DNA from 2 places in the Bradyrhizobium sp. BWC-3-1 genome. Region 1 is predicted to be linked to the other one. Evidence: predicted binding sites of a transcription regulator. Region 1 holds the regulator's gene; the other holds the start of a gene.
The links. The regulator PhoB, encoded in region 1, activates phosphate uptake and scavenging genes when phosphate is short. The targets are predictions, from matches to a motif close to TGTCATNNANCTGTCAT.

Region 1 (3,824 bases):
CGGCCTGAACAAGACGATGGCGAACCTGCCTGTGACCATCAACAACTTCGTGCAGAGCCCCTATGCCTATTGGAAGCAGTTGGCCTGGAGCGGGGCGCTGCTCATCACCCTGACCGTTCTTGCCCTTAATATTTTCGCGCGCATCCTTGGCGCCGAGAGGACCGCAAAATGAGTGATCTTTCCGTGTCGATGAGCGCGTCCGGTGGACTGCCGCATGCGGCGGTGCTGCCCGAGGCGCCTCCCAAGGTGACCGTGCGTAACCTGAACTTCTATTACGGCGAGCACCATGCGCTGAAGAACATCAACCTGACGCTCGGCGCCAACCGCGTTACGGCGTTCATCGGTCCGTCGGGCTGCGGCAAGTCGACCCTGCTGCGCATCTTCAACCGGATGTACGACCTCTATCCCGGCCAGCGCGCCACCGGTCAGCTCATGCTCGATCAGACCAACATTCTCGACCCCAGGCTGGACCTCAATTTGCTGCGCGCCCGCGTCGGCATGGTGTTCCAGAAGCCGACGCCGTTCCCGATGACGATCTACGAGAACATCGCGTTCGGCATCCGTCTCTATGAGAAGATCTCGAAGTCCGAGATGGACGGCCGCGTCGAGAAGGCGCTGCGCGGCGGCGCGCTGTGGAACGAGGTCAAGGACAAGCTCAACGCCTCCGGCCTGTCGCTCTCCGGCGGCCAGCAGCAGCGCCTCTGCATCGCCCGCACCGTCGCGGTGAGGCCCGAGGTGATTCTGTTCGACGAACCCTGTTCGGCGCTCGACCCGATCTCGACCGCCAAGGTCGAGGAGCTGATCCAGGAGCTGTCCGAGGATTACACGATTGCGATCGTCACCCACAACATGCAGCAGGCGGCGCGCGTCTCCGACAAGACCGCCTTCATGTATCTCGGCGAGCTGATAGAGTTCGACGACACCAGCAAGATCTTCACGTCGCCGTCCGATCGGCGCACGCAGGATTACATCACCGGCCGGTTCGGCTAGGAGACGCGACATGGGTTCTGAACATACCGCAAAGGCCTTCGACACCGACCTCCAGGAACTCACTCGCCTGGTCGCCGAGATGGGCGGCATCGCCGAGCGCATGATCGTCGAGTCCGTCGACGCGCTGATCCGCCGCGACGTCCCGCTCGGCCAGCGCGTCGTCGCCATCGACACCGAGCTCGACGCGCTGCAGAAGCGCATCGAGGAGCGTGCGGTGCTCACCATCGCCCGCCGCCAGCCGATGGCGGTCGATCTGCGCGAGATCGTCGGCGCCATGCGCGTCGCGACCGATCTCGAGCGCATCGGCGACCTCGCCAAGAACATGGGCAAGCGGGTTGCGGCGCTGGAGACGGACTTCCATCCGCTCAAGCTGTTCCGCGGCCTCGAGCACATGACCGACCTCGTGCAGCAGCAGGTCAAGTCGGTGCTGGACGCCTATGCCGCGCATGATTTGCCGGCGGCGATGGCGGTGTGGAAGGGCGACGAGGAAGTCGACGCCATCTGCACCTCGCTGTTCCGCGAACTCCTCACCTACATGATGGAGGATCCGCGCAATATCTCGTTCTGCATCCATTTGATGTTCTGCGCCAAGAACATCGAGCGGATCGGCGACCACGCCACCAATATCGCCGAGACCGTGTTCTACATGATCGAGGGCCAGGCGATCACCGACAAGCGGCCGAAGGGCGACATGACGACCTTTGCCAACACGGTACCGAACACCTGAAGATTTAAGGAGCGACGACCCGATGGGCGCACGCATTATGGTGGTTGAGGACGAGGAAGCCCTGACCGAGCTTCTCCGCTACAACCTCGAAGGCGACGGCTATGACGTCGAGACGGTGATGCGCGGCGACGACGCCGACACCCGCCTCAAGGAGCACATCCCCGATCTGATCGTGCTCGACTGGATGCTGCCGGGCCTGTCAGGCATCGAATTGTGTCGGCGGCTTCGCACCCGTCCCGAGACCAAGCAGCTCCCGATCATCATGCTCACCGCGCGCGGCGAGGAGAGCGAGCGGGTGCGGGGTCTTGCGACCGGCGCCGACGATTACATCGTCAAGCCGTTCTCGGTGCCGGAGCTGCTGGCGCGCGTGAAAGGCCTGCTGCGGCGCGCGAGCCCGGAGCGCCTCGCCACCGTCCTTGCTTTTGGCGACATCGAGCTCGACCGTGACAAGCGCCGCGTGGCGCGCTCGGGCCGGCCGATCGATCTCGGTCCGACCGAATATCGCCTGCTGGAGTTCTTCCTGGAGCACCCGGGACGGGTGTTCTCGCGCGAACAGCTGCTCGACAGCGTCTGGGGCCGCGACATCTATATCGACGAGCGCACCGTCGACGTGCATATCGGCCGCCTGCGCAAGCTGCTCAATCTCGGCCGCGAGCAGGACCCGATCCGCACCGTCCGCGGCGCCGGCTACGCGCTGGATGATCGGTTTGCCAAGGCAGAGCAGGTGTAGGGTTGCAGGCTTGTTTGTTGGCGAGCTGTCCCTGCATTCTCAGCCGTCGTCCCGGACAAGCGAGCGAAGCGAGCGCTGATCCGGGCCCATAACCACCGAACGTGGTTTGGCGAAGACTCGGAGTGACCCCTTCCGCACGATTATTGCGTGCTCGGAGTATGGGTCCCGGCCCCCTGTGCGCAATTGCGCACTAGGCCGGGACGACACTGAAATTGTTGAACTGTCTTCGCGTGACGACTAACGGGGACCCGGCTTTACCGGTGCGCGGCGCCGATCCGACGCCGGCTGGTACGCAACGCGCGAGTGCTGAGCGCAATAGGGCAGTCCGGACAGCGCCCTTCCACCGCAGAAGAAGAAGTCCGGGCTCGAGGGATCGCCGACCGGCCAGTGGCAGGTCGCCTCGTTCAATTCCAGCAGCGACAGCCGCTGGCTCATCGGCACCACGTTGTCATAGGTGACCGGATCCGGCTCAGCCTCCACCTCGAAGGCCTGCGCCAGCGCGGTGTTGCCGCGCGAGATCGGGCGGCTCACCCGCATCATGTGCTGCGCGGGGCGCGCCTTGCGCGGCCGCGGCGCTGCCGATGATGGGCTCTTGGCGCGGCCCGAAAGGCCGAGCCTGTGCACTTTGCCGATCACGGCATTGCGGGTCACATTGCCGAGCTCCGCCGCGATCTGGCTGGCCGAAAGTCCGGCCTCCCAGAGCTTTTTCAGCTGCTCGACGCGATCATCGGACCAGGTCAAAACCGTCATTGCACCCTTTCCCTCGCTGCGCGCCAGCCATCCTGGGGCCTCGCAGCGAATGCCTAAGCCTTCAAAAACCCGTGCCGCCAGAATCCCTTAAGGCTCGCCGGGCGCGTCTTGAACGCCCGAACGTTTACGCCGGTACATAAGGACTTAAAGATCAGAACCACTGCACGAGATGTCGTATCTGACAATCCAAACGCTACAATATGGCGTGACTCCCGCGCAAGAGTCCGCCGACTCGCTTCCACATGTTCCGTGGCCAAATCCCGCAAAATCGGCACCGCAAGACTACGGATTCAGCGTTTCGCGAGGCTTTCCGGGCGGCATTGACACCCGTTTCACCAGGCCTAAGATAGTCGCACGTGCCGCCCTCAAGAGGCGGCACGTTTCGTTTTCCGGGCCGGTCGATGGTGCGTTGCGCAATGCACGCTCACTCCGTCCGCAACATTCAAGTGACCATCATGACTAACAGCGCAGCGCCGCATTTGCTCCCCGTTTTCGCCAGGTCCGACCTTGGTTTCGAGCGTGGCGAAGGCTGCTGGCTGATCGCGACCAATGGCGAGCGCTATCTCGATTTCACCTCCGGGGTGGCGGTGAATGCGCTCGGCCATGCCCATCCGGCGCTGGTCGCGG
Region 2 (3,824 bases), 680 kb from region 1:
TCCAGCGATTAACCACGTCCGCTCGTCTGGATTGCAGGTAAGGGCGACATTCAGCCGCGCGTGGACGGTTGCAGCGAATGTGTTAGTTTCCCACATATCGAATGGGTTCGGAGCCCCGATTGTTAGCCAAAATTTAGTCGGCAGACATCGGTATCCGAGATAGAATTTGACGAACCGGCGGCATGGCGACCCTCATGCCGGACCGGACCAACCAACGGGAATTCGACCATGTCGGACCTAGACCGCAATTACGCTTCTCCTTTCGGCAGGGCCGCCGGGCGTGTTGACGCCGCGACGGTCGATGCCGGCCTGCGCGCCTACATGCTGCGCATCTACAACTACATGAGCATCGGCCTGGCCATCACCGGCCTTGCCGCCCTCGGCGTCTACATGGCCGCCGTGACGGACGTTCCGACCCCGGAAGCCGTGCGGGTCGGCAAGCTGTTCCTGACGCCGTTCGGCTACGCGATGTTCGTCAGCCCCCTGAAGTGGCTGTTCATGCTCGCGCCGCTCGCCATGGTGTTCGTGATCTCGGCAGGCATCAACCGGCTCGCTCCTTCGACCGCCCAGATCCTGTTCTGGGTGTTCGCGGCACTGATGGGCGTCTCGCTGTCCTCGATCTTCCTGGTGTTCACGCACACCTCGATCGTCCGGGTGTTCTTCATCACCGCGGCGACCTTCGGCGCGCTCAGCCTCTACGGTTACACCACCAAGCGTGACATGAGCGGAATGGGTTCGTTCCTGTTCATGGGCCTGATCGGCATCGTCATCGCGAGCCTGGTGAACCTGTTCCTGGCGAGCTCGGTGCTGCAGTTCGTCGTGTCGGTGGTCGGCGTGCTGGTGTTCGCGGGCCTCACCGCCTGGGATACCCAGCGGCTGAAGAACGACTACATCTACGGTTACGCTTCGGCCGGCGGTGACATCGCAGAGCGTGCGGCCATCACCGGCGCGCTGTCGCTGTACCTGAACTTCATCAACTTGTTCACGCTGCTCCTGCAGCTCCTCGGCCAGCGCGACTAAGCGCCAGCCCAGAGTGGACGACAGCAACCCCCGGCCGAGAGGCCGGGGTTTTTGTTTGGGGCGAGCCTCTCAACACCCACCGTCATTGCGAGCGCAGCGAAGCAATCCAGAGTCCCTCCGCTGGTGCATTTCTGGATTGCTTCGTCGCAAGGGCTTCTCGCAAGGACGGAGTATGAGGAAGCACGGTTGCCTCTTCCAGCCGCCCCGGGAAGGCTCTAATCTTGCGGCATGTCCGCACCCGATATCAGGCCCACCACCGAGGCCGACCTCCCCGCCATCACGGCCATCTATCGGCAGGCTGTCCGCGAGGGCACCGCGACGTTCGAGCTGGAGCCGCCCGACCTTGCCGAGATGACGCGCCGCTACCGCACGCTGATCGATGGCGGCTACCCCTATTTCGTCGGCATCCTCGACGGGCGCGTCGCCGGCTACGCCTATGCCGGTGCCTACCGGCCCCGCCCGGCCTACCGCTTCACGGTCGAGAACTCGATCTATCTCGATCCATCCTTCCACCGCCGCGGCATCGGGGCGCTCCTGCTGGAGCGGCTGATCGTCGAATGCGAGGCACGCGGCTTCCGTCAGATGATCGCGGTAATCGGGGATTCCACCAATGCCGGCTCGATCGGCGTGCACACCAGGGCCGGCTTCAAAATGATCGGCACGCATCCCAGCGTCGGGCTGAAATTCGGCCGCTGGCTGGACACGGTAATGATGCAGCGGAGCCTCGGCGAGGGCGCCAAGAGCGTGCCGGGGAAGTAAGGCCCGTAGCCCGGGTGAGCGAAGCGATACCCGGGAACGCTGCAAGCAAAGACCCGGATGTCGCTACGCTCATCCGGGCTACTGGATCCCTGCTACACCACCGCCAATTTGCGATCGATCACCAGGAGCACGCGCTCCAGTTCGTGGCCGCGGCGCAGGATCAAGCCCGTCGCCGAGATCACGCTGTACATGCCCTGCTTGCGCGCGAGGCGCGGATCCTTCTCGATACGATAGATCGGCACTTCCGAGGCGCGGCGAAAGACCGAGAACACAGCGCGATCCCTGAGGAAGTCGATGGCATAGTCGCGCCACTCGCCTTCGGCAACCATCCGGCCGTAGAGATTGAGAATACGGTGCAGCTCGAGCCGGTTGAACGTCACGCGGCTCAGTTGCGCATTCGAAGCGGCGGGGCGCGCCGCCGCACGCTGTTCGCTCGGATCGGTATCCTCCGACAGACTCATAGGCCGCCTCCTGTCGCATCAGCATGACCGCGTCCGGGAAGACCGTCCCTCGACCGCGGATCATGACGGTTGCATGATCGCGCCAACTGTTCCCCACCGCAAGGGCCCTTGGAAGGACCTTGGAATCGGAGCCAATCCGCCCACACGCAGCGGTGGAACTCTGTCGCGGCAAACCGTCACGGGATCGTTAGCAGGAATCATAGTGTCGCCGCTTTTCCGCCAAGCGACTGCCGCCCTGCGTTGCGAAAAGACCTATGTGCGTTGACCCGGTCCTTTCGGTTCCGGATTCCTCAGCCCCCAGCCCCCCGGGGCCGTCAGGATCGGGTCTGTTCGCACGACAAGGAGGGCCAACGCGAGTTGGTCCTTTTTTGTTTGAGTCGATTTGTTTGGGTCGGGATGTTTCTGCCTCGACGGATATCTCACCATCTCAGCAAAAACTCTTTCCCCTCATCCTGAGGAGCCGCGAAGCGGCGTCTCGAAGGATCGAGGCCGAGCTGCCTCAGCAGGGCCTGCATGGTTCGAGACGGCGCTGACGCGCCTCCTCACCATGAGGATTGAGAGTGTGCTTGAGTCGGAAGATTCGAAGTGCGCGTCAGTGCAGCGACGTATACGCCGCGCCCAGCATCGGGCCCGGTCTCTCCCGGCTGCCGTCCTGGACATAGACCACGGCACCGTCGACGCCGTCACGCGTGAGGTTCTCGATCGGCACCGTCCAGCTTTCCGGGCGGCCGGTCCAGTCGCCTACCTTCAGCAGATTGCGCACCACGTTGTGATAGATGACCTGCTGTCCGCGATTTTCGCCGCGACTGATCGCGATCGGCACCGACTTCGCAATCGAGCAGATCCAGACCTCGCCGTGGGACGCCGTCGGCTCCTTGCTCGCGGCCACCGAGACGTTGATCTGCTTGCCCGCGAGCGACATCGTCACCGGCACGCTCATCACACCAGTGCCCGTCTCGGTTTTGCCGATGGCGCTTTCGATGCCGGTGCGGTCGCTGCCGACGACATGCGTGGAGCCGTTGACCACGACCTGCGGCGTGTAGACTTCGCGGTCGCCGCGCATGCGCGAATACGCACGCTGCCGTGCAGAGAAGCGCGAATCGGCCAATGTGTCCTTCCAGCCGAGATAGTCCCAATAGTCGATCGGCATGCTCAGCGCGATGATCGAGGGATCGCGGGCGAGGTCGCCGATGATCTTGTCGGCCGGCGGGCAGGAGGAGCAGCCCTGCGAGGTAAACAACTCGACAACGGCGCGGGGATCAGCCTCGGCAGGGCGGATGACGGCGACGATTGCACAGAGACCAAGAGCTCCCGACCAGAGGGCACCGGACCAGCGTGAAACCAGATGAGAAGCCGTCATTGTTGTCATGTCGAACGCCGCACACCATTGCTCGTGAGAGGGAAATCTTACCGCCGGATGGTCACCGTAATCTTACGGGCCTCACACATTTGTTGTCCGTCCAAGAACCGTACAAGGGGAGGTTCTGTGCCGGGCGGGCCCATCTGAAGCCTGCCGCAAACGCGTGAAGGCGGCCTTGTGATAGGCCGCCTTCGTGTAACCTACTACTCACTTCGCAGTGAGCC

Region 2: a site for PhoB is predicted at 2,303-2,319, ahead of RX329_RS01845 (DUF2794 domain-containing protein). Genes of this name have one in related genera too.

Annotation. Positions count from the first base shown of each region.
Region 1 covers NZ_CP136625.1:8,463,831-8,467,654, reverse strand. The annotation lists gene pstA (phosphate ABC transporter permease PstA) at 1-172, shown strand, start outside; gene pstB (phosphate ABC transporter ATP-binding protein PstB) at 169-990, shown strand; gene phoU (phosphate signaling complex protein PhoU) at 1,001-1,717, shown strand; gene phoB (phosphate regulon transcriptional regulator PhoB) at 1,740-2,447, shown strand; gene RX329_RS40470 (GcrA family cell cycle regulator) at 2,685-3,197, opposite strand; gene RX329_RS40465 (aspartate aminotransferase family protein) at 3,653-3,824, shown strand, end outside.
Region 2 covers NZ_CP136625.1:380,484-384,307, reverse strand. The annotation lists gene RX329_RS01855 (Bax inhibitor-1/YccA family protein) at 229-1,020, shown strand; gene RX329_RS01850 (GNAT family N-acetyltransferase) at 1,249-1,779, shown strand; gene RX329_RS01845 (DUF2794 domain-containing protein) at 1,872-2,240, opposite strand; gene RX329_RS01840 (DUF1223 domain-containing protein) at 2,833-3,609, opposite strand.